DNA from 4 places in the Shewanella sp. 38A_GOM-205m genome. Region 2 is predicted to be linked to each of the others. Evidence: predicted binding sites of a transcription regulator. Region 2 holds the regulator's gene; each other region holds the start of a gene.

Region 1 (7,956 bases), on a different contig from region 2:
TCGACTCCCGCCGTCAGGGCTTTCAGTGTGAACAGATGCGCAACGACTAAGCCTGCTTAGAAAGGGAAACGGGCGTTGAGCTTGGGGTAAAGCTTGCGCAGTGCCTTGGGTTGATCGTTGAAACGCTTACCCTTGGGCTGACTCAGCCCCGAAGGCACAAAAGGCAACTCTTTCCCGGTACGGGTCTCGTATAGCTGGCCGGCCAGCAGATCTATCTCCTCAACAAAAGGATAAGCATAGCCATTCAGCTGCGGCCAAACTTCCAGTTCCCCCAGCGAATCCGCTGCATTGCAGGCCGCCTGATAACGCTCCTTACCCAGAGTCACCAGGAAGTTGCGAAACTCGGCAAAGCCATAATCTGAATCGACTCCGGCGATGATGTAAGCAGCTCCCCAGAGATCCCAGCTGTAACTCAGCCTGAGCTGCCGGGCAAAGTGTTTATCAAACTCTGCCAGCTCATCATCGCTAAGACCTTGCAGTTTTTCGGTCAAACGCGCCTGGAGTTGCTGTTGGTCCTGTTCGGGATAGTCGCGGCTGACCAGCTCCCAAAACTGCTCTTCTGTCATTGAGTGTTATCCTGCCAAAAATGTCGGCGGTTATTTTACCGCAAAAAGCGATTAAAATCCGGCTGGACTCCCCCCAGGGCTTTCCATAGACTTAGGCCAATTTCTCACAGGAGTCATTTATGTCCATTTCAAGACCAATACCATTGGTACTGCTTTGTATCCTCTACCTGGTACTGGCTGTGGTAGCACTGTGGCGCACCATCAGCACCGGCGCTGTGGATCTGTTTACCTTAGGAGTCATCCCTGTATTGGTAGGCATAGTAATGCGCACATCCTGGTCATTGTGGGCATTGCGTATCTATCTCTTTATTCAGACTCTGGGACTCATGGCATTTGCCACTACGGCTTTGGTTGCACTGCAGATTACGCCGCAGGATGTCAAACTGGAGCTGGCTGGGCGAAATATCCCCTTGCTGCCGCTGGCTGCTGTGTTGCTGGCCTTGCTGTTATTCCAGTATTGGGTGGCTTTTTCCGGCAGGACCAAGCGCTTTTTGCAGCAGGAAAAGTCTGACTAGATCGCACTGAATTTAAGGAAATCGGCGACCGGCTCACAATTTTGTGTCTTTTTGGTTAAAAAATAGCGGATAAAGCCCAAGAAGCCCGCTGAAAGGCCTTTTCAAGCCAAAAACCTTATGGCATGTTAGATGGGCAATAATAACTTATCGACGGAAAGAAGAGACGCTCCAGATGAACAAAACTGAACTGATCGCTAAAATGGCAGAACACGCCAACCTGTCCAAGGCAGAAGCTGCCCGCGCACTCAAGTCGTTCGAAGTAGCAGTGACCGATGCCATGAAAGAAGGAACTAAAATCTCCATCGTAGGCTTTGGCTCTTTCGAAACTTCAACCCGTGCAGCCCGCACTGGTCGTAACCCGCAAACCGGTAAAGAGATCCAAATCCCTGCCGCCACTATTCCCAAGTTCAAGGCCGGCAAGGCACTGCGTGACAGTGTCAACTAAGCCGCTTTTCACGGATGAAAGCGCCTCATCTTGAGGCGTTTTTTATTGCCTGAGGTTCCCAACACTCCATTGCACAAAAAAAGTGCAGCCCGCCCCAGCGAAATGCAACATTTCCTTAACCTATCTCACACTCAAAAGCTAACCACATGTATTTAATGCCTATTTAAACTTGGCACAGGATTCGCTCATTCCGCACAGACAATAACGAGTATCTGCACCGGTCAAGCTTGCCCGGCTCCAGAACCCAAACCATCAAGGGGATGAGAATGAAACACACCAAGTTTTCACTGTCAGTTATTGCAGGTCTGTTGTTGGTGGCCGGCGAAGCCCAGGCCGCTGTATCGGGGAATATAGGTGCCGCCTCCAACTATCTGTGGCGCGGCACCACCCAGACGGATGACTCTGTCGCCGTTCAAGGCGGTATAGACTATAGCCACGACTCGGGTTTTTACCTGGGAACCTGGGCCTCCAATGTCGACTTTGGTGACGATACCAGTTACGAGCTCGATTTTTACGGTGGTTACTCCGGCAGCATAGGCGAAGACTTTGGCTATGACATCAGCTATCTCTACTATGGCTACCCGGATGCCGAAGGCGATATCGACTTTGGTGAGCTGGCGCTGACTCTCAGCTGGAAGTGGTTTGAGTTGGGTTATGCCAAGGTGGTTAACGCCGGTGATGACGTGGCCGCTGCGCCACTGGATAACAAGGATTTGAGCTATATCCACGCCGGGTTCAGCTATCCCATCACGGAAACCGTGACGCTGACGGCACACTATGGTTATTCAGACGGTGATGTGGTGCAGAGTTGGTTCGGGGTTTCCGACTACGCCGACTACCACTTGGCCATCAGCAAGGAAACCGGCATAGGCTCAGTCTCCTTTATGGTGGCCGATACGGATCTGCCGGACGACGATGCCAAGATAGTGCTCAGCTATGTCTATGAGTTCGAATTCTAAGGATGGGAAAGCCCGAGGCGCAATCAGGCGATGACAGGACGATTGCGTTTTCGGGCGGCAACCATTTTTTCGATATGCTCCACTATCGGCTCGGCCACCTTGATACCTGTGGTCAACTCTATACCTTCAATACCCGGAGCTGAATTGACTTCAAGCACCAAGGCGCCACGCTCGGAGCGAAGAATATCCACCCCGGCAACGGCCAGCCCCATCGCCTTGACCGCATCAATGGCGGTCTTGCGCTCCTGAGGGGTAATCTTGATTTTCTCGGCGCTGCCGCCCAAATGCAGATTGGATCGAAAATCCCCCTCAGGGCCCTGACGTTTCATGGCTGCAACCACCTTGTCGCCCACCACAAAGCAGCGGATATCACTGCCGTTGGCTTCTTTGATATATTCCTGCACCAGAATATTAGCCTTAAGCCCCAGAAAGGCTTCAATAACGCTCTCGGCGGCCTTTTTGGTTTCGGCCAGCACCACGCCTATCCCCTGGGTGCCTTCCAAAAGCTTTATCACCAGCGGCGCACCACCCACCATGGCGATGAGATCAGGAATATCATCCGGCTTGCTGGCAAAACCTGTGACCGGCATACCCACCCCTTTACGGGAGAGTAGCTGCAGTGCCCGCAGCTTATCCCTTGAGCGGGCTATGGAGATAGAGTCATTGGCGGCGTACACCCCCATCATCTCGAACTGGCGCACCAGGGCGCAGCCATAGAAAGTCACACTGGCATGGATCCTCGGGATAATGGCATCAAAACCGCTGAGTTCCTCACCTTCAAGATGGATACTGGGCTGCACCGAGTTGATGTTCATATAACAGTTGAGTGGATTGATCACCCTGGCCTGATGACCACGTCCCTCACAGGCTTCCACCAGCCTGCGGGTAGAATAGAGCTCGGGAAATTGAGAGAGAATACCGATTTTCATGTTTGAGTGATCCGCCAAAGAGTTATGGCCCAGCAAAAGAAGTGGCATCTTTGACTATCCCTTGCCAATAGGCAAGTAAAATCAAACATCCCCCTCGGCCAGCAAAGGTAAAATATGCTGGGTTTCAAAATCCTGGGGCTGAATCGGCCGACAATAGAGATACCCCTGCAGCAGGTTACAGCCCCGCTCACGGCAAAACTGCGCCTGCGCCTCGGTTTCTATGCCCTCGGCAACTGACACCACGTTAAAGCCGTTGGCAAAGTTGATCAAGGCCGACAACAGACGCTTGCCGCGTTCATCCTGTTCGACCGAAGCCACAAAACTCTTGTCGATTTTCAGCACATTGATGGGAAAGTACTTGATGTGTTCGAGGGATGAAAAGCCGGTGCCAAAATCATCCAGAGAGAAAACAACTCCCAGTGCAGCTATCCGCTCCAGTACCTTGGCCAGTTCCAGCGGTTCCTCTATCAAGGCATTTTCGGTGAGCTCCAACTCCAGCAGCGAAGCCGGTAGCCCGGTTTGCTGCAATACCCTGACTATGGTCTGATACAGGGTTTCACGAATGATCTGCGACGGTGACAGGTTAACCGCCACAGATAACTGCTTGCCTACCGGAGCCAGCATGGCCAACCACTTGACGGTTTGCGCGCAGGCCTGTGCCAACACCCACTCGCCTATCTCATCTACCAGGCCTATCTCTTCGGCTATCGGCAGGAAACTGTCCGGCGCCAGCAGGCCATCTTCCGGATGTTGCCAGCGCAGCAAGGCCTCCATGCCCAACAGCTCACCGGAAATTGCATCGAATTTCCCCTGATAAAAGACCCTGAATTCATCCCGCTCCAGCGCGGTTCTCAGGCCCATCTCGATGCGGTTGCGAAACCTGACTTCTCTGGCCAACTCTTCGGAATAGAACTGGATCTGGTTGCGGCCCACCTTCTTGGCGCGATACATGGCAATGTCGGCACACTTGAGCAGCTCAGAGCTGTCACAGACAGAATCGCTGTACACTGCAATGCCAATACTGGCGCCGATAAGCACATCATGTTCCCCCAGAGGGAAAGGCTCTTCAAAGGCCCTTTGCAGCCTGTTGGCCACAGCCATCGGGAAGTAACGATTCTCCGACTCGGTCACCAGCACTACAAATTCATCGCCGCCGAGACGGGCAATGAGATCCCCTTCCCTGAGCGCCGCACTGAGACGGTTGGCCACTTCCACCAGTAAGATATCCCCCACCTGGTGCCCTAAGGTGTCGTTGATACCCTTGAAATCATCCAGATCCAAGAGGATCACCGCCAGCATGTCCTGATGACGCTTGACCTGACTCAAGGTACGGTTCAGACAGAGCTCAAAACCGTAACGATTGACCAGCTTGGTCAGGGAATCATGTTCGGCCAGCTCTTTGAGTTTCTCGTGGCTTTGGCGCAATGCCAACGCCATGGAAGCCCTTTGCTTGGCATTGCGGATAGCACGGGTCAAGCGGCTGGTATTCACTTCATCCTTGAGCAAAAAATCCTGCGCCCCCAACTCGATGCAACGCTGCGCCAGCTTGTCGTCTTCATAACGGGAGATCATCACTACTGCGGTTTGCTCTCCGGCCGATTCATTGAGGCGGCTCAATACTTCCAGGCCATTGGCATCGGGCAACATATAGTCGAGCAATATGCCGTCGAAACGCTGCTGGCAGGCGAACTCCAAGCCACTCTGGGCACAGTTGGCTTCCATCACCTTGAACGCCAGTGACGATTGATCCAGGGCGCGGATGATAGCAGCTCTGTCTATCTCATCATCATCGATCAACAGCAGATTCATGCTTTCCATCCCTCAGGCTTCCGGCAACTCAACAATACGCCAATAGCTTTCCAGCATATTGAAAATATTATAAAAACCATCGCTTATTTCATGTTTGACCATATAGCCGGCCACATGATGCTTATAAGCCTCAACCTTGTCTTCATCGGCGCTTGAGGTGGTCAACACAAAGACCACGGAGAGAGACAGCACAGGGTCATTGCGGATATGGCTGAGAAATTCCAGGCCATTCATCCGCGGCATATTGAGGTCCAGCAAAATCAGATAAGGGCAGCGCACGCGACCGTCGCCCAACATCTCCAAAGCCTCCAGGCCATCTCTGGCTCTGGCCAAGGGGTTGAGCAGCCTGAGCTGCTGCATCGCCCGCTGCACCGCCATGTAGTCGACATCGTCGTCGTCCACCAACAGAATAGTCACTTCCTTGTATCTGGCTGTTTGACTCATGACTCCTCCTTGAAGTGGGCCGGCCAGGTGAAGTAAAAGCTGCAACCACGCCCTTCCGATTTCACCCAGATCTTGCCGCCCATGTTTTCCACCGACTTTTTCACCAAAGAGAGGCCAAGGCCACTGCCTTCAACTTCATCTCTTGGCTTAAGCGTTTGAAATATTGCGAAAATTTTATGATGAAACTTGGCGGCTATCCCAGGGCCGTCATCCGTGACACAAAAACAATAATAGTCGCCCTGGCGCTCGCTGCTGACGCTGAGTACCCCCTCACCCTTGTCGTGGTGTTTGATGGCGTTGCTGAACAGGTTTCGGAAAACCAACTCCAACGGTACTCTGGCCGTGGTCAGCAACGGCATATCAGACAGAATAGTCAGCTTGAACCCGGTTGGCGGCGCCACCAGGCTGAAGGTATCCTGCACCAACTGCTTGCTGTCCACTTCCGTCAACTCGGTATCCACCCTGCCTATGCGCGAGAAAGTCAGCAGGCCGTCCAGCAAGAGTACCATTCGCTGTACCCGGCTCTTGATCAGTCGCAGATACTTTTGCACCTGTTCACTGCTGTTGTCGCTGAGATCTTCTGCCAACCACTCGGATAACTGCTCTATGCCACGCAGCGGTGACTTGAGATCGTGAGAGGCTATGTAGGCAAAACTGTCCAGCTCACGGTTAATCTTCTCCAGCTCCTCTGTGTGGCGAGCTTTTTCGGCTTCAATCCGTTTGCGATCCGACACATCGTTGATAGTGGCCAGAATCGACTGGCCATTGGTGAAATGGATTGGGGTCAACCCCACTTCGACCGCCACCAAAGAACCGTCTTTGGCGCGGCCGAACAGATCATCGCGCTGGGACATATTCTTGGCAATCGGCTGCTGCAGATAACCGCCCATGTGCCGATTGTGCGACTTATGCAGGCTTTCCGGCAGCAGTATGTTCACACTGCGGCCCAGTAGTTCGTCCCGGGCGTAACCGAACAGTTGCTCTGTATGGGCATTCACCAGAGTGATGAGTCCATGGCCATCTACCATGATCAGCGCCGACGGCGAGGCCTCAATAACCAGACGGAAGCGTTTCTCATTGGCAAGTATCTCATTGGCTAGCAAGCCTTCCTGATACCTGGCTCTGGCGTTATTGAGCAAGAAATAGAACAACACCATGATAAACAGCACGCCTATGCCAAGCATCAGCTTGCTTTGCAGCTTCTCGGTTTCGGAGACAAAACTCTTGTCGGCGCCGATTTTCAGCAACCATTGATGACCACCGACTTTGAGCGGCAACACATGGTTGTAGGTTTTGGTAACCTGGCCTTCCTCCTCAGTACTGTACAGCAACGAAGTGTCAGAGGCGGTATCACCATCAAATACCTGCAGAATCAGGGAGGGAAACTTATCCGCCAAAATGCCTTGCATCAGGTTGTTCATCCGAAAGGCGGCATAGACCACGCCCTTGGCGGCCTTGGGGCCGGCGGCAGATTCATCATAAAGCGCCAAATACATCAAAAAACCGGCCTGAATATCCTGTTGGGTTTCCTGTACCAGGGTGATTTTGCCGGAGATCGCCGCCTCCCCTGTGTTGATGGCTCTGTCTATCGCTTCACGGCGAGTCGGCTCGGAATACATGTCATAGCCAAATGCCCGCCGGTTACGCCAATCGAAAGGTTCCAGATAGATGATGGCCTGATAAGTGTCGCGCTCGCCGGACGGGTACACCCGATACTCATCAAAGCCTTCAGCCCTGATGGCCGCCTCATGGGCCGCCAGTTGCTCCGGGGGCAAAATAACGCTGTAGCCTATCCCCTGGATCCCGGGATAAAAGCTTTCCATCTTGGCGTTGGTCACATACTCATGCCACTCCTCACGAGTCACTCCATCGGATGCCATAAACAGGCCCACGCCGCCCCGCAGCACCTGCTCATAGGTCAACAGACGATCTCTTATGGCATCTTTGACCAGCATGGTCTGATACTCAAAGCGCTCACGTCCGCGCTGCTCCGCATATTGATTGAACAGATACCAACCCAGGCAGGTGAACAGAAGCGCCACCAACATGATCAGCCAAACCGAGGCCGGAGTGGAAAAACCGAAGCTTTTTGCAGGGGAGGATGATGCGGTGAGACGATCGTCCTGGATCATAAACAGCCTAGTCCTTAGCCAATAAAGCGAATGCTATGAGGTTAATTCTGGTCAGGATCATGAAAAAAACAAGTCAAAAACAGCAAAAAATCCCCAAGTTTTAGGTCCTTGGAAAAGATCGTCAAAATGTTGTCTCGATCTCACTTCCTGTTGCGAC
Region 2 (7,956 bases):
CTTCATTGTCCGGCATGGTGACGGGAATACTCTCAAGCTCGGGATCCATTATGCTGCGGATCCCGGCGGTGGGGTTACAGGTCAGCAGGCTGGAGAGCTTGACGCCACCGAGCAAAACATCGCGTCTATCTACCACATAGAGGGTATCAGTGGCTTCGGGCAACTCGCCTCTTTGACGCAGATAACGCAGCACCACATCGACGTTGACGTCCGGTCTCAGGGTCACTGTATCTGTGTTCATCAGACTGCCGGCACTGTCTTCCGGATAGGAGAGCGCCTGTTCGACCCTGGCCCTGTCTTGGGCACTCATGGAGTGCAGTACCTGTTTGTAGAGGGTATCCGGCAGGCTTCGCAGCACATAGGCCAGATCATCGGTATCCATACCCGCGGTCGCTCGTGCCAAGCGCTCAGGACTCATCAGGCTGATCAGCTGGTCTTTCATATCCTCACCCAGCTCTTCGAGGATCTCACCGCTCTGTTCCTGATCCACAAGTTGCCAGAGTACCTGACGGGTACGTGGCGGTGAAGATTCGAGAATAAAGGCGATATCCGAAGCTGTCATTCGCTGCAGCATGTCGCGCACATGCACGAACATACCACTGCTAAGAGCTTGGTTTAGTTGAGTAAGACGTTGTTCTGTCAGCTCTTGGTCGAGCGCTTCTATTGGCATGCAGTTCCCCCTGTGATGCAAAGCGAGGATATGTTACCTCAAGACAGGGGTGTTATAGAAACAAAGAGTGCAGCGCTAAGGCTTTAGCTGGCTTCGTCGAAACGGGCGTTGATCAGGGCGCAGATAGCGTCCATCGCGGGTTCGGCATCCGGGCCTTCGGCGATGAGGCGAATACTCTTGCCTTGACCGGTTTCCAGCATCAAGAGCCCAAGCACACTGGCGGCCGAGGCTTTTTTCTCGCCTTGGATCAGGGTGATATCGGCTTCGAACTCGCTGGCCAGCACCGCCAGCTTAGTGGCGGCGCGGGCATGCAGGCCCAGCTTATTGACTATGGTGACTTCCCGCTCAACCTTTGCCATTATTCAGCTCCCGGTGACGGGCCTGTACCTTGTGTTTGCTGTTGCCAAAACGCTTGGCGAGCTGCTCAGCGACATAGACAGATCTATGCTGGCCGCCGGTGCAGCCTATGGCTATGGTGAGGTAACTGCGGTTGTTGCGTTCCAGGTGCGGCAGCCAGGTTTCCAACAGATTTTCTATCTGCCAGATAAACTTGTTCACCAGTGGCTGGCGGCTGAGAAACTCCTGCACAGGTTCATCCAGCCCGGTCAGTGGCCTGAGCGCCGGCTCCCAGTGGGGGTTGGGCAGAAAGCGCACATCAAACATGAAGTCGGCTTCCTGAGGCATACCATGCTTAAAGCCGAACGACTCGAAGTTGATCACCAGTTCTTTATCGACACTGCCAAGCAGAATTTCCCGCACTGTGTCACTGAGTTCATAGATGTTCAGCGCCGAGGTGTCTATGTAGTGATCCACCAGTTTCGACATGGGTTCCAGCAGCTTGCCTTCGAGCTTGATGGCGTCCTGCAGTGAGACTTTGCTCTTGGACAGGGGGTGCAGTCTGCGGGTTTCGCTGTAGCGCTTCAGCAGCACTTTATCGGAGGCGTTGAGGAAGAAGCTGGTCAGTTGGGTGTTTTCCGGCAAGGCCGCCAACTGTTGTTCCAGCACCTTTTCCTGATCCGGCATATTGCGCACATCTATGCTGATGGCGACCAGATCATTGCTGCCTCGGAGGTTTTCCAACAGGCTGCCAATCATGGGCAGGGGGAGATTATCCACACAGTAGTAACCCAGGTCTTCGAGTACCCTGAGGGCAACGGATTTTCCGGAACCGGAGCGGCCTGAGACTATGGCGAGTTTCATCCTGTGATCACCTGATAGAGTTCTGTTTCGTCGCTGGATTTACGCAACTGCTTGAGTATCGCCTTATCGCTGAGCTTTTCAGCCATGGCGGATAGGGTACTCAGGTGTTGCTGACATTGATCTGCGGGCACCAGGAGAGCGAACAGTATGTCCACCGGCTGGTTGTCTATGGCATCGAAGGCGATAGGCTCTTCGCATTTTACCAGCACGGCAATCGGCTCTGTAATGTCCGGTAGTCTGCCATGCGGAATCGCAATACCATTACCTATACCTGTGCTCCCCATCTTTTCGCGGGCCAAAAGGCTTTCAAAAATCGCTTGAGAGGAAAGGGTGGGGTACTGGGCGCTAGCGAGATCGCTAATCAGCTCCAGTACCTTTTTCTTACTGCCCGGAGTGGCACAGGTAGTGCACTCCGGCCGCAGGATGGTACTCAGTTCCATCGTTAGTGTTTTGTCAGCTTTTCTTTGTGTTTAATGACCTGACGATCCAATTTATCAATCAGAACGTCGATGGCGGCATACATGTCGGCATGTTCAGAAGTTGCATAGACTTCGCCGCCTGTGAGGTGGATCTTGGCTTCGGCTATCTGTTGCAGTTTTTGTACATTGAGCACAACATGCACATTATTGATCTGTTCGAAATGGCGTTCAAGTTTAGAAAACTTACTTTCCACGTAGTCACGCAGTGAGTCGGTGATCTCGATATGATGTCCTGTCAGGTTGATTTGCATAGAAAGATTCCTCCAATTTCCAACTGTGGATTTATAAACTCTTACGCTGGTTCGACGGTGGTATCATCATAGCCTCGCGATACTTGGCTATGGTGCGTCTTGCAACGTTGATTCCCTGTTCTGCCAGAAGTTGCGCCATCTTGCTGTCGCTCAAAGGCTTCTTCTGGTTTTCCGCTGCCACGAGCTTCTTGATAAAAGCCCTGATCGCCGTGGAAGAGCATTCTCCGCCATCTTCGGTGCCGACATGGCTGGAGAAGAAGTACTTCAATTCAAATATTCCCCTGGGGGTATGCATATACTTTTGCGTGGTGACCCTGGAGATGGTCGATTCATGCATCTCGACCGCCTCGGCAATATCGTTGAGTACCATGGGTTTCATGGCCTCTTCACCATATTCAAAAAATCCCTGCTGGAGCTGCACTATACAGTTGGCCACCTTGAGCAGGGTTTCGTTGCGGCTCTCCAGGCTCTTGATAAACCATTTGGCTTCCTGAAGATGACCACGAATAAACTGGCTGTCTGATTGACTGCGGGCGCTACGAGCCATGGCAGCATACTGCTGATTGATCCCGAGTTTGGGCATACAGTCCGGGTTGAGTTCTACTACCCAGCGGCCGTTTTTCTTCCAGACGCTGACATCAGGGATCACATATTCCTCGTCCATCGGCTGCACCAGCAAGCCGGGGCGGGGATTGAGACTCTGGATAAGGTTGATGGCTTCACGCAGCTGATCTTCCTTGAGCTTGGTCTTGCGCATCAGGGTGCGGAAGTCGCGGGCGGCAATGAGATCCAGATGTTCGTCAATCAACAAGCGGGCGTCGGCCAGATGCGGGGTGTCGGCGTTGAACTGTTGCAACTGGATCAGCAGGCATTCGCGCAGATCTCTGGAGGCGATGCCGACAGGATCGAAGTGCTGGATCCGCTTGAGTACTGCCTCGACTTCATCGAGCTCAATCTCAGGGTTGCCCATGGCTTCGAGGATCTCCTCTGTGCTCTGGGTCAGATAACCCTGCTCGTCGATGGCATCAATAATGGCGGTGGCAATGGCGTCGTCGGTATCGGAAAACGGGGTCAGGTTCTTCTGCCATTCCAGATGTTCATAGAGCCCTTCGCTGGTTTCCCCCTGGAAGGGCATATCATCTTCACGGCCCATGGCCGGCCCGGAGGCACTGGCGGCGGTAAAGACTTCGTCCCAGGTGGTATCCATAGGTAATTCATCCGGCATAGACTCATTGTTCAATGCCTCTGAGGTTTCTACCGTGGAACCATCTTCCTGCTTGGCGCTCAACTCGCCGGCGTCGTTTTCCTTGTGGTTGTCGTCGATAGCGTCATCCTGGTTGTCCTCGGCCATTTCCAACAGAGGGTTGGCTTCCAAGGCTTCCTGGATTTCCTGCTGCAGCTCAAGGGACGACAGTTGCAGCAGGCGAATAGCCTGTTGCAACTGAGGTGTCATGGTCAACTGTTGACCCAGTTTGAGCTGGAGTGACGCTTTCATTATACCGCTAATCCCTACTCGTTATTTTTCAAGGAAAAAATTCAATAATAACAAACTATAATACCCGGAATTGCCACCGGATGACATGATCCTAACTATAGCCTGAATTGTTCGCCTAAGTACACAGCGCGCACTTGCTGGTTGTCCAAGATTTCAGCGGGTGTGCCCTCGGCGATCAACTGCCCATGGCTGACTATGTAGGCTCGCTCACAAACGTCGAGTGTTTCGCGAACATTGTGGTCTGTGATCAGCACCCCCAAACCGCGGGATTTAAGCTGTTCGATGATTTTCTTGATATCGATAACTGAGATGGGATCCACACCGGCGAACGGCTCATCCAGCAGAATGAACTGTGGATTGGCGGCCAATGCCCGGGCGATTTCCACTCGGCGGCGTTCTCCGCCGGAGAGGGACATCCCCAGGCTGTCACGTATGTGGGTAATATGGAATTCTTCCAGCAACTGTTCGAGTTGTTCCTCGCGCTCGTCGCTGTTGAGTTCTTTGCGGGTTTGCAGCACGGCCATGATGTTGTCATGCACCGACAGCTTGCGGAAAATACTGGCTTCCTGTGGCAGGTAGCCTATGCCTTTACGGGCACGCAGGTGCATGGGATCCAAGGTCAGCTCGTCGTCGTCAATGAAGATACGGCCCTTGTCACTCTGTACCAACCCAACCACCATATAGAAGGTGGTGGTCTTGCCTGCCCCGTTGGGGCCCAGCAGCCCCACGATTTGGCCGGTATTGACCGACAGGCTGACGTCTTTGACGACGTTGCGTTTCTTGTAACTCTTTGCCAGATTCTGTGCCGTCAGGGTGCTGGTCATTGCGGCTCCTGCTGCTGTTCTTTCTTATTGAGATCCTGATAGTTTTCCGGCTGGATAACAGTGGTTACCCTGTCTTGGCCTTTGCCGCTGCTTTCCGCTTCCAGCTGCTGCTTGTTGATGTCGTAGACTATCTTCTCTGCGGTCACTTCGCTGCCGTCTTGTTCTACTTTGGCCTGGCCCAGCAGGGTCATGATACGACTGTCTATGTTGTAGTGGATCTCTTTGGCCTTGGCACTGGCCAGACGGCCGTCTTCCAGTTTCTGGGTATAGGTAGCGGGTGAGCCCTTGGCCACCAGGATCCGCTCGCCACTCTTGTCTTCTGTGTAAGCCGTGAGTTCATCGGCCAGCAGTTTTAAACTGCCCTGGGTGACTGTGACAGGCCCGCCGTATACCACACGCTTGTTTTTGATATCGGCAAACTGATTAGCGGCGCTGATCTCTACTTTTTGCAGCAGATCTTCTTCAATGGCCACTGCCGACAGGCTTGTGATGCACAAGAGGGCACCGATAAAAAGCTTACTTGGTTTCATAGGTTCCTTTCACCTGACTGGTCAGCTTCACTTGCTGAGCATTGAGATCGGCGTACAGGCCGGATCCCTTGATATTAAAGTCTTTGCCTTCGATCAGGATCTCGCGATCTGAGGTCATGATCATGGTGTCCAGATCCAGCTCCACATAACTGGTTTTCAGGCTCTGGATCGGTTCATTGGGGCTAATGGCGTCGATGATAACATTATTTTCAAGTACCACTCGGTTACTCTTGCGATTGAGCCTGCCTTCGTTGGCAGACAGACGCCACTGTGCCTCGCCCTTGTCCGGATAGACCAGATAAACCGGTTGGTTGAAGAAGGTCTTTTCACTGGCTTCATAATGTTCCATGTGCGCCGCGGCGACCCTACTGGCGACATTGCCCTGCTCATCAAAGTTGACCGAGCGCAGGTCATCGGCGACAAAGTCAGGCCGAACCACATCTACAGGCGCCTCACTCTGTTGAGCGTTGCGCTTGTTCTGCACCTGCCAGTAAAGGATAAGTGCAGTGGAGAAAAACAAAATAATGGCCAGGGTGACCCTATTCATATACTCATTCCGTGGGCATTTTCAAATTTGTCCTGACTGAGCAGGATAAGATCCGCCAGCTCCCGGAGTGCACCATGGCCGCCGGCAATCTGAGTGACCATGTGGCAGTGCTGCCTTACCCAAGGATGGCCATCGGCTACGCAAACCGCCAGCCCCACTTGCTTCATCACCGGCAAGTCGACAATGTCGTCACCTATATAGGCCACTTGTTCAGGCTCGAGGTCATAGTGCTTAAGCAGCGCCTCATAGGGCTCCAGCTTGTTGTCTATGCCTTGATAAATCTTGTCTACCCCCAGGGCCGTCATGCGGTTTTCGACTATCTGGGACTTGCGGCCGGTGATCACCGCCACCTGAATGCCGCAGGACAGCAGCGAGCGCACCCCATAACCATCGCGGGTATGGAAGGCCTTCAGCTCTTCGCCGCTGTTGCTCATATAGATGCGGCCATCGGAGAAGACACCGTCAACATCACAGATAAGCAGTTTGATTTTGGCGGCTCTTTGCCAGTTATCTTCGCTTATGGGCCCGTAGAAACCTTGATGACTCATCAGATAACCCCCGCCTTGACCATATCCAGCATATTGAGAGCCCCAATCGGCTCATTGGCGCCATTGATGACAATAAGACCGTTGATGTCATTCTCGTCCATCACCTTCAGCGCCTGCGCCGCGAGGATATTGTCACCACTGGTGATGCAATCACGGGTCATGACGTCGCTGATTTTTGTAGTACGCAGGTTGACTCCGGCGTCTATGACACGTCTCAAATCACCATCGGTGAAGATACCCACGAGTTGCTTCTGCTGATTGACCACGGCGGTCATACCCAGGCCCTTCTTGGAGATCTCATACAGGGCGTCGGTGATACAGATATCTTCTGTGACCAACGGCAGCTCTTCGCCTTTGTGCATCACATCGCTGACCTTGAGCAGCAGCTTGCGTCCTAAAGCGCCGCCGGGATGCGACAGGGCAAAGTCATCTTTGGTAAAGCCCTTGGCTTGCAGTAGCGCGACCGCCAGGGCATCTCCCATCACCAGGGTGGCCGTGGTGCTGGAGGTGGGCGCCAGACCCAGCGGGCAGGCTTCTTCAGGCACCTTGATGCACAGATGCAGCTGCGCCAGCTTGGCCATGGTGGATTCGGGCTTACCTGTCATGGAGATCATAGGGATCCCCTGGCGCTTGATGACGGGCATCAGGGTCAGAATTTCGCTGGACTCGCCCGAGTTGGAGATAGCCAATACGATATCGTTTTCACTCAACACCCCAAGGTCGCCGTGGCTGGCTTCGCCCGGGTGAACGAAGAATGCCGGGGTGCCCGTGCTGGCGAGGGTGGCAGAAATCTTGTTGCCTATATGGCCCGATTTCCCCATCCCCATCACTATCACCTTGCCGCTGCAGTTGAGGATCAGTTCGCAGGCTTGGGCGAATTCGGGGGAATCAACAAACTGGTACAGGTTGTCCAGTGCTTGTTTCTCGATATCTATTACTCTGCGGCCCCATTGGCGCAGTTGCTTAGCTTCTGCCATAGTTGTCTCTCGTCTTTTTGCCCTTCATCGCTAGTGGGATTGAAACAGGCTGTATTGATAGCCGATGAAGCTTATCAGTAGTAAGGCACCGTGCCAGCGTTTGAGTTCACGTTGTTTGCCTGTGCTCAGCACCAGGAGTGCCAGGGCACAACTGGTGCCCAAAACCATATAAAAGTCGCGTCCGGTCGCCGCGGCATCGATTACCCCCGGGGCTATAAGGCCGGGTATTGCCAGTACCGCCAGTATGTTAAACAGATTGGAGCCGACAATATTGCCTATGGCCAGGTCGTCCTCTTTCTTGAGCACACCGGCCACACAGGCCGCCAGTTCCGGCAGGCTGGTGCCTACGGCAATGATGGTTAGACCGATAACCAGATCAGACAGTCCAAAAGACTTGGCGATGCCTACGGCACCGTCCACCATCCAATCCGCCGA
Region 3 (7,956 bases), on a different contig from region 2:
CAAAGAAACCTCTGCCATGACCAAGAGCCAGGTGCTGCAACAGACAGGTTCGGCCATGCTGGCCCAAGCTAACCAGTTGCCACAGATTGCACTGTCACTGCTGTAATCTTTCAGGTTAGCTATCGCGTCAGTAAAAGGGAGGTTCGGCAACGGATCTCCCTTTGCTGCATTCATGGAAGGAAGATATTGAAGGCAGTTAGGTCAACTGAGTGGAGAATAGGCGATGGAAGTTACTACCTTATCCAATGCTGTCCCAGTGAGGACAGAAGTGAAGCCGGGACAGTTGAAAGAAGCTGCCCCCAAGAACGCGGAAACCGAGGCGACAGCCTTGCTCAAGCCGGTCGATGAGGCGGAGCAGAACAAGGAGGCGCAGCAAGATCCCGAGCAGCTGCAGCAGGTGGCGGAAGAACTCTCCAATACCATGTCTATGATGCGCAAGGGACTGGCATTCAAAGTGGACGAAACATCCGGTACTCACGTTGTCAGCGTGATGGATGTAGACTCAGGGGATGTGATAAGACAGATCCCCAGCGAGGAAGCTTTGGAGCTGGCTGCTAAACTTTCAGAAGTAGCAGGACTGCTGATGAAGACGGAAGCCTAAAAGGCTTAACGTGAGATAGAGGTTGATATGGCATTAACAGCAACAGGTTTGGGGTCGGGGCTCAATATTACCGAGATAGTCAAGGTCTTGGTTGACGCCGAGAAAGTGCCTAAAGAGGCGATTTTCAATAAGACCGAAGATACGATAGATGCCAAGGTTTCTGCCATAGGAACCCTCAAGAGCCAGCTGTCCAAGTTCCAGGATGCGCTGAAAAAGCTCCAGGATGGCGGCGCCTTGAATCAACGTACTGTCACCTTGGGCAACGAAGACTTCTTTACTGCCACTGCAGGTAAAAACTCTTTGCCCGGCTCCTACAACATCAAGATTGAGGCCTTGGCACAGCAACACAAGGTTGCCGGTGCTGCCACCGCCGATGCCAGTGCCGCGGTCGGTGAAGGAAGCCTACAATTTGCGGTCAATGGCGAGAATTTCAGCATCGATGTGGAAGCCACAGATTCTCTTGAAGATATTGCCAAAAAAGTGAATGCCAATGCCGATAATTCGGGTGTTACCGCCACTGTCATCACCAGTGATGCCGGCAGCCGTTTGGTATTCAGCTCCGACAAAGAAGGCACGGATAACCAGATAAGCGTAACCGCAACTGATACTTCAGGCACTGGGCTTTCAGATATGTTTGGTGCCGGTAATCTTGAAGAGATCCAGGCTGCCAGCAACGCCGTACTCTATATTGACGGCCAGAAGCTGACTTCCCAATCCAATGAAGTGAAAGACGCCATCCCCGGCGTGACGCTCAACCTCACTGATGCTGATGTCAACAAGACCACCAAGCTGACCATAGCTCAGGATACCGATGCGGTTAAAGAAAACGTCAAAGGTTTTGTTGATGCCTACAACAGCCTGATCACCTCGATAGAAAAGCTCTCGGCCTATGATGTAGACAAAAAAGAGGCTGCAGCGCTGCAGGGGGACTCCATGATCCGCTCACTGGAATCTCAGTTACGCTCCGGGATCAGTGACAGGGTGGCGACGGCCGACGGTACTATTGCACTCTATGATATTGGCATTAAAACCGACAGATATGGCAAACTCTCGATTGATGATGCCAAGCTTGATGAGGCCATCAAGACCAATATGGACGGGGTCGAAGCGCTGTTTTCCACCAAGGATACCGGCCTAGCCAACGCCATGGATGAATTGGCCACGACCTACGTCAAGGCCGGCGGTGTAATAGACACCCGCAATCAGGCCTATACCGGCGATAAGCAACGTCTTGCGGATCAGCGTGAGGCCTTTGCCCTTAAAATGGAGTTGCTGGAAGCCAGATTGACCAAGCAGTTCAACGCCATGGATCTGGTGGTTGGCCAGTTGTCAGCACAGGGACAGAACGTTATCGGTGCCCTGAACTCCTTGCCGGGTGTCGTCAAGAAGAGTAGCTGATTGGGATAAAAGATGCAGGTAACTGAAGAACTGAATCAGATCAACGAATTGTTGCGCCGGGCTCTGGATTGTTTACTGACAATTCCCGCCGAGGATGAAAAAACTGACGAGTTGGTCTCTAATTTGCAAGAGCTGGTAAGCAGGCGTCAAACTTTGCTCCAGACCCTGATAGAGGAAGTGCAGAGTCCTGAGTTGCTAGAGGAGCAATTGGAGCTGACTGCCACTTTTGAGCAGCATGCCAAAGCGATACGCCAACAAAGGCAGGAGCTATTGGCGCTCAGGAGTCAGAACAAACGTCAGGTCAATGTTTACAAGTCTATAGATGCAAATAGGTAGGTATTTATGAGAGGGTCGCTACAGTCTTATCGTAAGGTGTCATTGGAGAGTGAAATCTCAGTTGCATCACCGCACAGGATCATTCAGTTGATGTTCAACGGCGCATTGGAGCGTATTGCCCAGAGTCGTTACGCCATAGAGCAAGGCGACCAGTCGTCCAAGGGAATTTTCATCAACAAGGCGATTGGTATTATCACAGGTCTCAGCAACAGCCTGAATATGGAAGCCGGTGGTGAGATAGCCAAGAATCTCAGCAACCTTTACGACTTTATGCTGCGGCGTATCTCTGAGGCCAATCTGAATAATGATGTTCAGGCGCTGGATGATGTTGCGGCCGTGCTGCGGGACATCAAAGAAGCCTGGGATGCCATTCCCGCTGATAAACATCACCTTACGGCTCACGAAGAAAACCGTTGAGTTATTAACCATTCGAGATAAAGGCGCCTTTGGCGCCTTTTTGACTTGCGCCATTTAATTGACGATATTGGCTCTTAAGTGCTGAATTTGGACTAAAATCAGGAAGGGTTAGGCAGAAAAGCCATCCTAGGCTTGCTTATATCGTGCCGATAATACAATATTCAGCATTGCTACAAATTTAGCTGAGTATGTGAAGAAAGCATTGCCAGACTTTCCAGAGCAACTAACACTAATAATTAATGCGAATCCATAATTGCCAAAGCTTAGCGGCCCACTGAATGATGCATACAGATCAACGAATTTTACTTGTCGGAAACCCCTCTGAGCGCACCAGTCGCTTATCTTGTGTTTTAGAGTTTATTGGTGAGCAAGTGGAAGTTGTGGCTCCCGAGGCTATCGACGCGCAATCTCCGGAAACTCGATGTCGGGCCATGATATTGGTCAGTGACGGCATAGAGGACGAGGCGCTGCAGTCGCTGATGCTTAAACTGCCATGGCAGCCTATGTTGCTGTTGGGGCACAGCAATGCCAATCCTTCCAATCTACTCGGCAAGATTGAAGAACCCCTCAGCTATTCCCAACTGACCGAACTGTTGCATTTTTGCCAGGTCTTTGGTCAGGTCAAGCGGCCACAGGTACCAACCAGTGCCAACCAGACCAAGCTGTTCCGCAGCCTGGTAGGGCGCAGCGACGGCATTGCCAATGTGCGCCATCTGATTAACCAGGTTTCGGGATCTGATGCCACTGTGCTGGTGCTCGGGCCCTCTGGTACCGGCAAGGAAGTGGTCGCCCGTAATATTCATTATCTTTCAGAGCGTCGCGATGGCCCTTTTATTCCGGTCAACTGCGGTGCCATTCCACCTGAGCTGTTGGAAAGTGAACTGTTTGGCCATGAGAAAGGCTCCTTTACCGGTGCTATCAGTGCCCGTAAGGGACGTTTTGAGCTGGCCGAAGGCGGCACCCTGTTCCTCGATGAGATAGGTGATATGCCGCTGCAGATGCAGGTCAAGCTGCTGCGGGTGCTGCAGGAAAGAGTATTTGAACGTGTGGGTGGCAATAAGGCGATTACCGCCGATGTGCGAGTGGTAGCTGCGACCCACAGAGATCTGGAAACCATGATTGAAGGTGGTGAATTCCGCGAAGATCTCTTCTATCGCCTCAATGTGTTCCCCATCGAAATGCCACCTCTGTGTGAGCGTCGGGATGATATTCCGTTGCTGCTGCAGGAGTTGGTCAGTCGGGTATTCAACGAAGGCAAGGGACGGGTGCGCTTTACCCAACGCGCCATCGACTCTCTCAAGGAACACGCCTGGTCGGGCAATGTCCGCGAGCTGTCCAATCTGGTAGAAAGGTTGACAATCCTCTATCCGGGCGGCCTGGTCGATGTTAACGACCTGCCGGTCAAGTATCGCCATATCGATGTGCCCGAGTATTCGGTCGAGGTCAGTGAAGAGCAACTGGAGCGTGATGCCTTGGCATCCATCTTCAATGACGAAGAGCCGGTCGATTTGCCAGAGACCCGTTTTCCCAGTGAGCTGCCTCCGGAAGGGGTCAATCTCAAGGATCTCTTGGCCGAATTGGAAATCGACATGATACGTCAGGCGCTGGATCAGCAGGACAACGTCGTTGCCCGCGCCGCTGAAATGCTGGGTATTCGCCGCACCACCTTGGTGGAGAAAATGCGCAAATACGGCATGAGTAAAGACTAAGCTACTGATAATTTAGATTTTTAAATTGGCATAAACTCTGCATTAACCCTGTCAGCATCTTATTTTTGACGGGGTTAATATGTCTGCAAGCCCACTGGCTCAGCTCGAAACCATCTCTCATCATGGCCGCGAATGGATCCCGGTAAGGGAAGCCGCCAATATGTCCAATCGTATGGAGCATATTCTGCAGGCCATGCCTTCGGGCGTCGTTATCCTAAACGGTGACGGCTTGGTCAGTGAAGCCAACCCGGTTGCCGAATCTTTGTTGGGTGTTCCTCTGGTTGGTCAGCGCTGGCTGACTATCATCAATCGCGCCTTTGCGCCGCAAAAAGACGATGGTCATGAAGTCTCCCTGCGTAATGGCCGTCGGGTGAAGCTGGCGATTACGCCTCTGACCCCGGAGCAGGGGCAGCTGATTATGCTGACCGATCTCACCGAAACCCGACTGTTGCAGCAAAACCTTTCCCACCTTGAACGCTTGTCTGCGCTCGGGAAAATGGTCGCCACTCTGGCGCATCAAATACGCACCCCTCTGTCTGCCGCTTTACTCTATGCCGCCAACTTGGGCAGTCCAAGGCTGGATGCCGGCTCCAGAGAGCGTTTTCAGGGCAAATTGCTCGAAAGGCTTTCCGAGCTGGAGCAGCAGGTCAATGATATGTTGTTGATTGCCAAAGGTAAGCAAGAGGAAGCCTGCGACAGAGTGCCGTTCTCGACGGTGCTGGAAAAAGTCATGGCCAACTGTGAGCCCATCGCTGCCAGGCAAAACGTTGAATTGAGCCTGCAAATTGAAGGTGATAGCGAGATGCAGGTCAATCTTCATGGCTTGAGTTCTGCCATCAATAATCTGGTGATCAATAGCCTGGAAGCCGGTGCCACAAGAGTCATCTTGCGCCTGAGCTGCGATCAGACACTGCGCCTTGATGTGATAGATAACGGCAAGGGCCTGGACAGCAAGATGCAAAAGCAGGTGCTGGAGCCTTTCTTTACCACCAAGCGTCAGGGCACAGGACTTGGGCTGGCGGTGGTGCAGTCAGTGGTGCGCAGCCACGGCGGCAAATTGGACCTCAGCTGTAAGCTGGGTGCAGGTTGCACCGTCACGCTGACATTCCCGTTAACGACAGACTCTCAAGGAGGCACGGCATGAGCGAAGCAAAAATTCTGTTGGTGGAAGACGATGCCGCGCTTCGGGAAGCACTGCTCGATACCTTGCTGCTCGCCAGTTATGAGTGCGTCGATGTCGCCAGCGCCGAAGAAGCGATAACCGCTTTGAAAGGTAATCGTTTTGATATGGTGATAAGCGATGTGCAGATGGAAGGTATCGGCGGTATGGGGCTGCTGGATTATCTGCGTCAGCAACATCCGCAGCTGCCGATCCTGTTGATGACAGCCTATGCCACCATCGACAATGCCGTCAGCGCAATCAAGCTGGGGGCCGTGGATTATCTCGCCAAGCCGTTTGCCCCTCAGGTATTGCTCAATCAGGTGAGTCGCTATTTACGCCCCAAGGTGGTTAGCGGCGGCCCAGTGGTGGCCGATGAAAAGAGCCTGGCCTTGCTGGCACTGGCGCAACGGGTGGCCGCCTCAGAAGCCTCTGTGATGATAAGTGGCCCCAGCGGTTCGGGTAAAGAAGTGCTGGCTCGCTACATTCATCAGCACAGCCAAAGGCCTGACGGGCCTTTTGTGGCGATTAATTGCGCCGCCATCCCGGAAAATATGCTGGAAGCCACCTTGTTTGGCTACGAGAAAGGCGCCTTTACCGGGGCTTATCAGGCTTGCCCCGGTAAGTTTGAACAGGCTCATGGCGGCACTCTGTTGCTCGATGAAATTTCCGAGATGGAGCTGGCATTGCAGGCCAAGCTGCTGCGGGTGCTGCAGGAGCGCGAGGTTGAACGTTTGGGGGGGCGCAAGACCATCAAGCTCGATGTCCGGGTGCTGGCAACCTCCAACCGGGATCTGAAAGAGATGGTGGCCAAGGGCGAGTTTCGCGAAGACCTTTATTACAGGATCAATGTGTTTCCGCTTGCCTGGCCGGCACTGAACCAAAGACCGGCGGATATCATCCCGTTGGCCAAACATCTGTTGGCGCGTCACGCTGAAAATGCGGCGATTAACCCGGTTCCAGCGCTCAGTGATGCTGCAGTGCGGCGTTTGTTGGCCTACCGCTGGCCGGGGAATGTCCGTGAGCTGGATAACGTGATCCAGCGGGCGTTGATCTTGAGTCAAGGGCAGATAGAAGCGGGCGATATTATTATCGATTTGCAGGATGTTGCTTTGGGAGAGACCACGGCCCCGGAAACACCGGAGGCGCTCGGTGATGAGCTCAAGGCTCAGGAGCATGTGATTATTCTCGAGACTCTGGCCCAGTGTCAGGGCAGTCGCAAACTGGTGGCCGAGAAATTGGGGATCAGTGCCCGCACTCTCAGATACAAGATGGCGCGCATGCGCGAGATGGGCATAGAGGTGCCCGCCTGAGTCATCTCCAAAGCGGCCTGACGGCCGCTTTCCAATTCCATTGTTTTTCCTCAGGCCCTGGGGGAATTCAGGGCGTTTACCTAGCTTAACTTTGACTATTCCATTTTTGGCAAACTAATTGCATAGAGTCTGGTAACCCAGATTTTTCGTCAATTCGCTGACGACAGGAGTGAGAAGATGCAAATAGGTGCCAATTCTTTATTGCAAGAAATGCAATCACTTAAAGGTGAAATTGCCCCAACGGGATTTCAGTCTTCGCCTGTACGCCAGGTGGGCAATACCACAGGAACTGACTTCGGCCAATTACTGGCCCAGGCCGTAGGCAATGTCAGTGAGTTGCAAAGCACATCATCCAATCTGGCCACCCGGCTGGAGATGGGCGATACCACAGTGTCTCTGTCTGACACTGTCATTGCCCGCGAGAAAGCCAGCGTCGCATTCGAGGCCACAGTGCAGGTGCGCAACAAGCTGGTCGAAGCCTACAAAGAGATTATGAGCATGCCTGTTTAAGGCTTGCTTGCATCACAGATCCCGGATAACAGGAACGCACCGTGAGCACAGAATTAGTAGCAGGATCCAATGTTTCCGCCGGTGGAACAACGCTGGAAGGGGTCCAACAGGAAAACAAGTCGGGTGTATTGGGCTCCCTCGGGGGAGTGGATATGCTGCGGCAGATCACCATGATCCTGGCATTGGCTATCTGTCTGGCTCTGGCGGTATTTGTGATGATCTGGGCCCAGGAGCCAGAATATCGGCCACTGGGCAAGATGGATACCCAGGAGATGGTGCAGGTACTCGATGTGCTGGATAAGAACCGGGTACCGTACAAGATTGAAGTCGATGTGATCACTGTGCCTGAAGACAAGTATCAGGACGTGAAGATGATGCTGAGCCGCGCCGGCATAGATTCCAGCGCCGAGGCCAAGGATTATCTGAGCCAGGATTCCGGCTTTGGTGTCAGTCAGCGGATGGAACAGGCCAGGCTGAAACAGAGTCAGGAGATGAACTTGGCGCGGGCGATTG
Region 4 (7,956 bases), on a different contig from region 2:
CCGTCGACACCTGTGCTGGCACCATGGAAGCGCTGGAGACAGAAGGCCAATATCGCTTTACTCCAGAAGGGCTTGAGGAGTTGAACCAGACAGAAGGTGAACTCAAGTTGGCGGTGATACTCACAGGGGCCAAGGCCCAGAGTGCTCCTGAGCTTGTCAGCGCTCCCTGAGTGATTTGAGTTTTATGGCCTTAAAATAGTAGCGCCCCGGGATTGCTCCCGGGGCGCTTTTCTTGTTATCCGATGGCTTGACTCATCGGTTGATTGCAGGGCAATTAGAGGCTGTAGTACAGCTCAAATTCGACTGGGTGAGTGGTGCGGCTGACGCGCTCGGCCTCGGCTTGTTTCAGCTTGAGGTAAGAGTCGATAAAGTCATCGCTGAACACACCGCCGCGGGTCAGGAACTCACGGTCTGCATCCAGAGCCGCCAGGGCGACTTCCAGAGATTCGGCCACAGTCGGGATTTCCGCTGCTTCTTCGGCCGGCAGATCGTACAGATCCTTGTCCATGGCATCACCAGGGTGGATCTTGTTCTGGATACCGTCCAGACCGGCCATCAGCAGTGCTGCGAAGGCCAGATAAGGGTTGGCCATAGGATCCGGGAAGCGGGTCTCAATACGGCGCGCCTTAGGACTTGGTACCACAGGGATACGGATAGAAGCCGAGCGGTTACGGGCAGAATAAGCCAGCATCACAGGGGCTTCAAAGTGTGGCACCAAACGCTTGTAGGAGTTGGTGCTTGGGTTGGTGAAGGCGTTCAGGGCACGGGCGTGCTTGATGATACCACCTATATAGTACAGGGCAGTTTCAGACAGGCCGCCGTACTTGTCACCGGCAAATAGGTTGGTGCCGTCTTTGGCCAGTGACTGGTGTACGTGCATGCCGCTGCCGTTGTCGCCGACTATCGGCTTGGGCATAAAGGTGGCTGTCTTGCCGTAGGCATGAGCCATGTTGTGAATCACGTACTTGAGTACTTGGATTTCATCGGCCTTGTTGGTCAGAGTGTTGAAGCGAGTAGCGATCTCGTTCTGACCCGCGGTAGCAACTTCGTGGTGGTGAGCTTCCACAACCTGGCCCATCTCTTCCAGCACCAGACACATGGCACTACGCAAATCCTGTGAAGAATCCACAGGTGCAACCGGGAAGTAGCCGCCCTTAACGAATGGACGGTGACCTGTGTTGCCATCTTCATAGCTGGTACCTGAGTTCCAGGCTGCTTCTTTGGCATCGATTTTGACGAAGGTGCCGCTCATGTCGGTACCGAAACGTACGTCATCAAACAGGAAGAACTCTGGCTCAGGACCGATCAGCACAGTGTCGGCGATGCCGGTAGAACGCATGTACTCTTCGGCTTTTTTGGCGATAGAGCGAGGGTCACGGTCGTAACCCTGCATGGTGCCGGGCTCGAGGATGTCGCAGCGGATCAGCGCTGTGGTTTCTTCGGTGAAAGGATCCAGTACAAAGCTGCTTGGATCTGGCATCAGCACCATGTCAGATTCGTTGATCCCTTTCCAACCGGCGATAGATGAACCATCGAACATTTTGCCGTCTTCAAAGAAATCAGCATCTACCTGATGAGTCGGGATAGATACATGCTGTTCCTTACCTTTGGTATCGGTAAAGCGTAAATCAACAAACTTAACTTCCAACTCTTGCAGCTGTTGTAAAACTGATTCGACTGACATTATCAAGCCTCCGGTAGGGTAAAGGGGGTGCCCTTTGTCAACTCTTAGTATGTAGCGTCTGGCGCCTTGTTGGTCTCTATTAAGCCAGACTCATGCCAAGATGCTAAGGTGTTGAAAATAAAGGGAGTGGTAAAATCGAGGGCTGGCGAGGCAAGCGGGTTTGCACTATCATGGTGCATTGAGTGTTCCAAAAAGGTGCGTTCACCATAATGGTGCGTGCGCTGAATAAGCCGGATATTCATAGGTGTCTAAAAAATAATCCTGTGCGATAGCCCCTCGCTAGAGTAGAATGGCACGCTTTTTAAAGCAACCATCCGGGGAAATTGTGCTCCCCGACACGATGGCAGCCCAGGTTTTATAAGGCCTGGAAGGCAATCGCCAAGCAGTCATAAAGCGGTTGTACCATTCAATTTATATTGCTGCATCCCACAGAACAGAGATCGTAAGAGGCAAAACTGTGTTAGAGAATTTACGTAACATCGCCATCATAGCGCACGTTGACCACGGTAAGACTACCCTGGTAGACAAGCTGTTGGCACAGTCAGGAACCCTGGCAACCCGCGGAGAAGCCACCGAGCGGGTGATGGACTCCAACGATCTGGAGAAAGAACGTGGGATCACTATTCTGGCGAAAAACACCGCCATTAAGTGGAACGACTATCGGATTAACATTGTAGATACCCCAGGACACGCCGACTTCGGTGGCGAAGTAGAACGGGTTCTGTCTATGGTTGACTCTGTACTGCTGCTGGTTGATGCGCAGGACGGCCCAATGCCACAGACCCGCTTCGTGACCAAGAAGGCATTTGCCCAGGGTCTTAAGCCTATTGTGGTGATCAACAAGATTGACCGTCCGGGCGCCCGTCCTGATTGGGTTATCGATCAGGTATTTGACCTGTTTGACAACCTGGGTGCCACCGACGAGCAGCTGGACTTCCCAGTGGTTTATGCCTCTGCACTGAACGGTTTTGCCAGCCTGGATCCTCAGGACAACAGTGAAGATATGACCCCACTGTTCCAAACTATCGTTGAAAAAGTATCTCCACCGGATGCCGACGCCGAAGGCGCATTCCAGATGCAGATCTCTCAGCTGGACTACAACAGCTATGTAGGGGTTATCGGTGTGGGTCGTATCAAGCGTGGTAGCGTCAAGACCAACCAACAGGTCACTATTGTCGGTGCCGATGGCAAGAGCCGTAACGGTAAAATCGGTCAGGTGCTGGGCTACATGGGCCTGGAACGCCACGAAGTGGACAGTGCCAATGCCGGTGATATCGTTGCTATCACAGGTCTGGGCGAGCTGAAGATTTCCGACACCATCTGTGCTGTTGGTCATGCCGAAGCATTGCCACCTCTTTCTGTTGATGAACCAACCATGACTATGACCTTCCAGGTCAACACCTCTCCTTTCGCGGGTAAAGAAGGTAAGTACGTGACTTCACGTAACATCCTTGAGCGTTTGCAACAGGAGCTGGTACACAACGTGGCTCTGCGTGTGGAAGAAACCGAGAGTCCGGATCGTTTCCGCGTATCCGGCCGTGGTGAACTGCACCTGTCTATCCTGATCGAAAACATGCGTCGTGAAGGTTATGAGCTGGCGGTTTCCCGTCCTGAAGTGATCATCAAAGAGATCGACGGCGAGAAGTGTGAGCCATACGAGCAGCTGACTGTGGACGTGGAAGAAGAACATCAGGGCGGCGTCATCGAGAAGCTGGGTACCCGTAAGGCCGACATGCGCGACATGCAGCCTGACGGCAAGGGCCGTGTACGTATCGACTTCATGATCCCAAGCCGTGGCTTGATCGGTTTCCAGACCGAGTTTATGACAGCGACTTCAGGTACAGGTCTGCTGTATCACACCTTCGACCACTATGGTCCTTACAAGGGTGGCGATATCGGCCAGCGTAGCAACGGGGTATTGATCTCCAACGCCACAGGTAAGGCTTTGACCTTCGCGCTGTTTGGTCTGCAGGATCGCGGTCGTCTGATGATTGGCCACGCCGCCGAAGTTTACGAAGGCCAGGTAGTGGGTATCCACAGCCGCTCCAACGACCTGACAGTAAACTGCCTCAAGGGCAAGCAACTGACCAACATGCGTGCCTCTGGTACCGACGAAGCTCAGGTACTGACTCCGCACATCCAGATGACCCTGGAGCAGGCGCTGGAATTCATCGATGATGATGAACTGGTTGAAGTCACGCCCAAGAGCATCCGTGTGCGTAAGCGTCATCTGACTGAAAATGACCGCAAGCGCGCCAGCCGTGGCTAAGCCATAGGCGAACAATAAAAAACCCGGCATGACCGGGTTTTTTATTGCGTTCAATTTGCCCAGCATCTCATTAGACTGCGGGATGTTTAGCCAAAGCGCCGTCCGGTGCTTGTCGGGTTCCATCTGCCAGGTGCGACCTTGCATGCAGATGGCGCCAGAACCTAGGCAACACCAACAGTGCCAGCAGCAGGTTGGACAGCGGCATAGCCAGCCAGACACCGGTTTCTCCCAAAAACAGCGGCAATAGATAGAGAAACGGTAACTGGATCAGCATATTGGTCAGGGAGATTGCCAAAGCCATCCCGCCTTTGCCTATCGCCATAAAATACATGGCTGCCAGCACTATCAGCCCCTCCAACCAGATAGCCGCCAGATGGATACGGATCCCGGTTCTGGCCTCCTGGGTTAACAAAGGATTGTTGTCGGCGAACAGGCCTATCATGGTTTCGGGAAATAGGTTGAGCAGCGCCAGCCAACTCAGGCCAAACAGCAGGGTGACCTTGGCGCCCAGCTTGACTATGGCGATAATATTGCCGGGCTGGCGGGCCCCGTGGAAGTAGCTCACCGGTGGCTGCACCCCTTCGGCTATACCCTCAGCCAACAGATAGTAGAGTGTCATCAGATAGCCGACTATGGCAAAGGCACTGACGCTCAAGGTGGTGCCATACTGCATAAACTGATGGTTATGGGCCGCCACCATAAAGCTGGTGTAAAGGTACATCAGTAGTGCCGAAGCCCCCAGTTGGACAATCCGGGCGAACTCCCCGGCTCTGGGTAGCGCATCTTTGAGCCTTGGCTTAAAGCCTGAATGGCTCGAACACAGGTAATAGCCGGCCCCCAGACACACAGCTGTTTGGGCAATGATGGTGCCATAAGCCGCGCCGTTTAACCCAAGCCCAAGTACGGCAACAAACAGATAATCCAACAGGATATTTCCAAGCGCCCCCATCACCAACAGGGCGGTGGCAACTCTGGGGCTGTCATCGTTGCGGATCAACATAGGCAGCGCCGTCGAGGCTATGGTGATCGCCGCGCCCCACTGAAACACGGCAATATATCCCTGCCCCAGCTGCAGAGTCGCTTCAGTGGCCCCCTGCAGCTGCATTAGCGGCTCACTCAAGCATTGCAGCGCCATAAATGCCACCAGGGCCAATAGAACAATCAGCCAGATACTGGCCAACAGGGCTCGATTGGCTTGCGTTTGCTGCCCGGCTCCGCGGGCGATGGAGATATGGCTGCCGCCACCCATACCCACCATAAGCCCGAGGCCGGAGAGAATAAACACTATCGGCCAGGCCATGTTGATGGCGGCCAATCCTTGAAAGCCGACATAGTGGCCGACAAAAATACCTGCGCTTATCTGGTACAGGCCACTGACCAGCATGGCAGCGATGGCTGGGATGGTATAGCGCCAAAAGGTGCGTCGCAGCTGGTTGTGACTCAGTGTTTGCTGAGAGATTCCGGTATTCATAATTGCACTACCTTTAACCGAATGCAGGAAAACAGGGTCGCAGATTATGCTTGTTTTTCGGATTGGTGAAAGATAGCTTGTATCCGTTATTCGGATACTTTGGTGGATGGAATGAATTGGACCCTGGATCAACTGAGCGCCTTTGTGATTGCGGTGGAAAAGGGCTCGTTTTCGGCCGCCGCCAGAGAGCTTGGCAAGGCGCAATCTCGGGTGAGCACAGCCGTGGCCAATCTGGAGATAGACCTGGGGCTGGAGTTGTTTGACCGCAGCGCCAGGTTGCCCAGGCTGACAGCCGCCGGCGAGCAGATCTATCAGGAGGCCAAGGTGGTGTTGAGGCAGTGCCAGCGCCTGGACGCCAGAGCCCTGACGGTCAGTTCGGGCGAGGAGGCCACCCTGACGGTTGCCATGGACGAGGCCCTGCCCATAGAGCGCTTCGAGAGTTTCTTCGTGCGGGTGGCCGAGCAGTTCCCGGGTTTGAAACTCACCCTGATCAACAGCTCCCAGGATGATATTGCCCGCTGGGTCGATGAGAAAAAAGCCGACCTGGGTATCTTGTTCCGCCAGACAGATGAGCTTTTGGATTCCTTGGAGTTCAACTCGATAGCTCACTTTCAGCAGTCGCTTATTGTCGGTCGTGAGCACCCGCTGGCGAATATTGCCGAGCCTTCGCTCGACCAGCTCAATCAGCACCGACAACTGGTGATCCGCTCCCGCATCGGCGACAGCCAGTCGCGCCCCGTGTCCAGCAATCACTGGCATATCGACAGTTATTACTACATCACGGCGCTGGTGATCAAAAATGTTGGTTGGGCTCTGGTTCCCGAGCATGTGGCGACGGCCGAGTGGTACGCCAAGGATCTGGTGAGGCTGTCCGGCGCCAATATCACAGACAATCAGTGGGTCGAGATAGGCGTGGTCAGACGCAGGGACAAGGGCATTGGCCCTGTGATGCAGTGGATGCTACAGCAGTTGGCCAGGGAATAGTGCCGGGGCATGGCCCCGACACTTTATCGACCAATCAAAGCTGCAGATACTGCTTCAGTGGCAGATCCCGGTAGCGCTTGCCGCCGGCGGCCACTATGGCGTTGGTCAGTGCCGGTGCTACCGGGGGCACTCCGGGTTCGCCCACACCGCCGGGTACCTCGGTCGAGGCGATGATTTGTGTTTCTATCTCAGGGCATTGCGGCAACCGCAGCAGTTGATAGTCGTGAAAGTTCGACTGTTGCACCTTGCCATCCTTGAAGCTGATTTCGCCCAGCATCGCCAGGCTGAGGCCGAAGATGACCGCGCCTTCCAGCTGCGAATGCACTCTGTCAGGGTTAACCACAGTGCCGGCATCCAGCACTGAGATGGCCTGTAGCACCTGCAAACGCTCACCATCCAGTTTGACCTTGATGGCGACCGCAACATAGCTGACAAAGCTGCGGTGCACCGCAAACCCCCAGCCTTCGCCCGCCTTGGCCGGTGATTGCGCCATACGTTTTTCGGCGGCGTCTATGACCGTCAGATAACGCGCGACATCCACAGGGTGACGGCTGAGTTCTTCGCCATAGTTACCGTATTTAAAGCCCTGTTCGGCAAAGTTCTCCACTCTGGGTTGCCCAAGAAGCTGCCGCCACATGGCCGGGCAACTCTGGCCGGTGCGCAGCGCCAGTTCGTCGACAAAGCTGCCAATGCCGAAGGCATGCTGAATGTTGCACACAGAGCGCAGCCAGCCTATGCGGGTATGAGCCTCGGCCTTGGCGGTTTCGCAGCGCAGCGACGGCAACTGAAACGGCAAGTCGATAAAGCCCAAATCCAGTTCGCCGTCAGAGGGTTCATCCACGCCTTCGGCAAAGGTGGAACTGATGGAAGGGAAGGCGGTGCGCGACAACAAAGCCTCCACCTTGCCATCATCACTGAGCAGTGCCTGATAATGCTGGGCGCTGATGGCGTGCAGATAGCCGTTTTGCAGCTCATCTTCCCGGCTCCAGAACACCTTCACCGGCTTGCCGCTGCGTTTGGAAAGCAGCGCCGCTTCGACGCTGAAGTCCGGCTTGGACTTACGGCCAAAGCCGCCGCCCAGCAGGGTGACATGCACCTTGACCTGCTCCTCCTTCAACCCCAAAGCGGCCGCCACATTCTGCTGGGTACTCTGGGGAGTTTGGCTGCAGGCCCAAATTTCACAGCCATCCTTGCTGACTCTGGCGGTGGCCGCCGGCGGCTCCATCATGGCGTGAGCCAGATAGGGCACAGTGTAGTCGGCGCTGAGCGTGCGCTCTTCTGGCCAGCTTGCGGGAGGCTTGCCCAGCTCTCGCCTGACTTTGCCACTCTGCTGTACTCGCTGTTTCAGGGTGGCGATAAACGCTTGGGAGTCGTGCTTGTCGTTGGGGCTTTGCTGCCACTGAATCGCCAGTGCCTTGCGCCCTTCGAGGGCGCTCCAGCTGTTGTTGGCCAGCACAGCCACACCGCCAAGCGGTTGGAAGGCCGGTGCCCCTTGGGGAGCGGGCAGGCTGATAATATCCACCACACCGGGGAAGGCGCGGGCCTTTT

Evidence for each region. Region 2 encodes sigma-54, which starts transcription at its own class of promoters, with help from an activator protein. Its sites were predicted from a motif close to GTTGGCACGNNNNTNGNNT; they were not measured.
Region 1: a site for sigma-54 is predicted at 1,695-1,713, ahead of N512_RS0105195 (TorF family putative porin). Genes of this name have one in related genera too.
Region 3: a site for sigma-54 is predicted at 7,039-7,057, ahead of fliE (flagellar hook-basal body complex protein FliE). Genes of this name have one in related genera too.
Region 4: a site for sigma-54 is predicted at 1,766-1,784, ahead of glnA (glutamate--ammonia ligase). Genes of this name have one in related genera too.

The regions. Positions count from the first base shown of each region.
Region 1 is NZ_JADP01000004.1:144,008-151,963, reverse strand. It holds gene N512_RS0105215 (hypothetical protein) at 1-50, shown strand, start outside; gene N512_RS0105210 (DUF4240 domain-containing protein) at 57-566, opposite strand; gene N512_RS0105205 (hypothetical protein) at 686-1,081, shown strand; gene N512_RS0105200 (HU family DNA-binding protein) at 1,254-1,526, shown strand; gene N512_RS0105195 (TorF family putative porin) at 1,793-2,485, shown strand; gene rimK (30S ribosomal protein S6--L-glutamate ligase) at 2,509-3,414, opposite strand; gene N512_RS0105185 (putative bifunctional diguanylate cyclase/phosphodiesterase) at 3,496-5,223, opposite strand; gene N512_RS0105180 (response regulator) at 5,236-5,667, opposite strand; gene N512_RS0105175 (CHASE domain-containing sensor histidine kinase) at 5,664-7,799, opposite strand.
Region 2 is NZ_JADP01000003.1:245,569-253,524, reverse strand. It holds gene mgtE (magnesium transporter) at 1-670, opposite strand, end outside; gene N512_RS0104270 (HPr family phosphocarrier protein) at 754-1,029, opposite strand; gene rapZ (RNase adapter RapZ) at 1,016-1,870, opposite strand; gene ptsN (PTS IIA-like nitrogen regulatory protein PtsN) at 1,867-2,310, opposite strand; gene hpf (ribosome hibernation promoting factor) at 2,313-2,600, opposite strand; gene N512_RS0104250 (RNA polymerase factor sigma-54) at 2,632-4,095, opposite strand; gene lptB (LPS export ABC transporter ATP-binding protein) at 4,191-4,919, opposite strand; gene lptA (lipopolysaccharide transport periplasmic protein LptA) at 4,916-5,449, opposite strand; gene lptC (LPS export ABC transporter periplasmic protein LptC) at 5,436-5,996, opposite strand; gene kdsC (3-deoxy-manno-octulosonate-8-phosphatase KdsC) at 5,993-6,544, opposite strand; gene N512_RS0104225 (KpsF/GutQ family sugar-phosphate isomerase) at 6,544-7,521, opposite strand; gene N512_RS0104220 (calcium/sodium antiporter) at 7,552-7,956, opposite strand, start outside.
Region 3 is NZ_JADP01000001.1:258,707-266,662, forward strand. It holds gene N512_RS0101155 (flagellin N-terminal helical domain-containing protein) at 1-106, shown strand, start outside; gene N512_RS0101160 (flagellar protein FlaG) at 269-601, shown strand; gene fliD (flagellar filament capping protein FliD) at 629-1,999, shown strand; gene N512_RS0101170 (hypothetical protein) at 2,012-2,335, shown strand; gene fliS (flagellar export chaperone FliS) at 2,342-2,752, shown strand; gene N512_RS0101180 (sigma-54 dependent transcriptional regulator) at 3,031-4,461, shown strand; gene N512_RS0101185 (sensor histidine kinase) at 4,541-5,605, shown strand; gene N512_RS0101190 (sigma-54-dependent transcriptional regulator) at 5,602-6,933, shown strand; gene fliE (flagellar hook-basal body complex protein FliE) at 7,111-7,443, shown strand; gene fliF (flagellar basal-body MS-ring/collar protein FliF) at 7,485-7,956, shown strand, end outside.
Region 4 is NZ_JADP01000007.1:71,690-79,645, forward strand. It holds gene N512_RS0108480 (hypothetical protein) at 1-170, shown strand, start outside; gene glnA (glutamate--ammonia ligase) at 275-1,684, opposite strand; gene typA (translational GTPase TypA) at 2,142-3,953, shown strand; gene N512_RS22580 (MATE family efflux transporter) at 4,024-5,424, opposite strand; gene N512_RS0108500 (LysR family transcriptional regulator) at 5,536-6,408, shown strand; gene N512_RS0108505 (xanthine dehydrogenase family protein molybdopterin-binding subunit) at 6,443-7,956, opposite strand, start outside.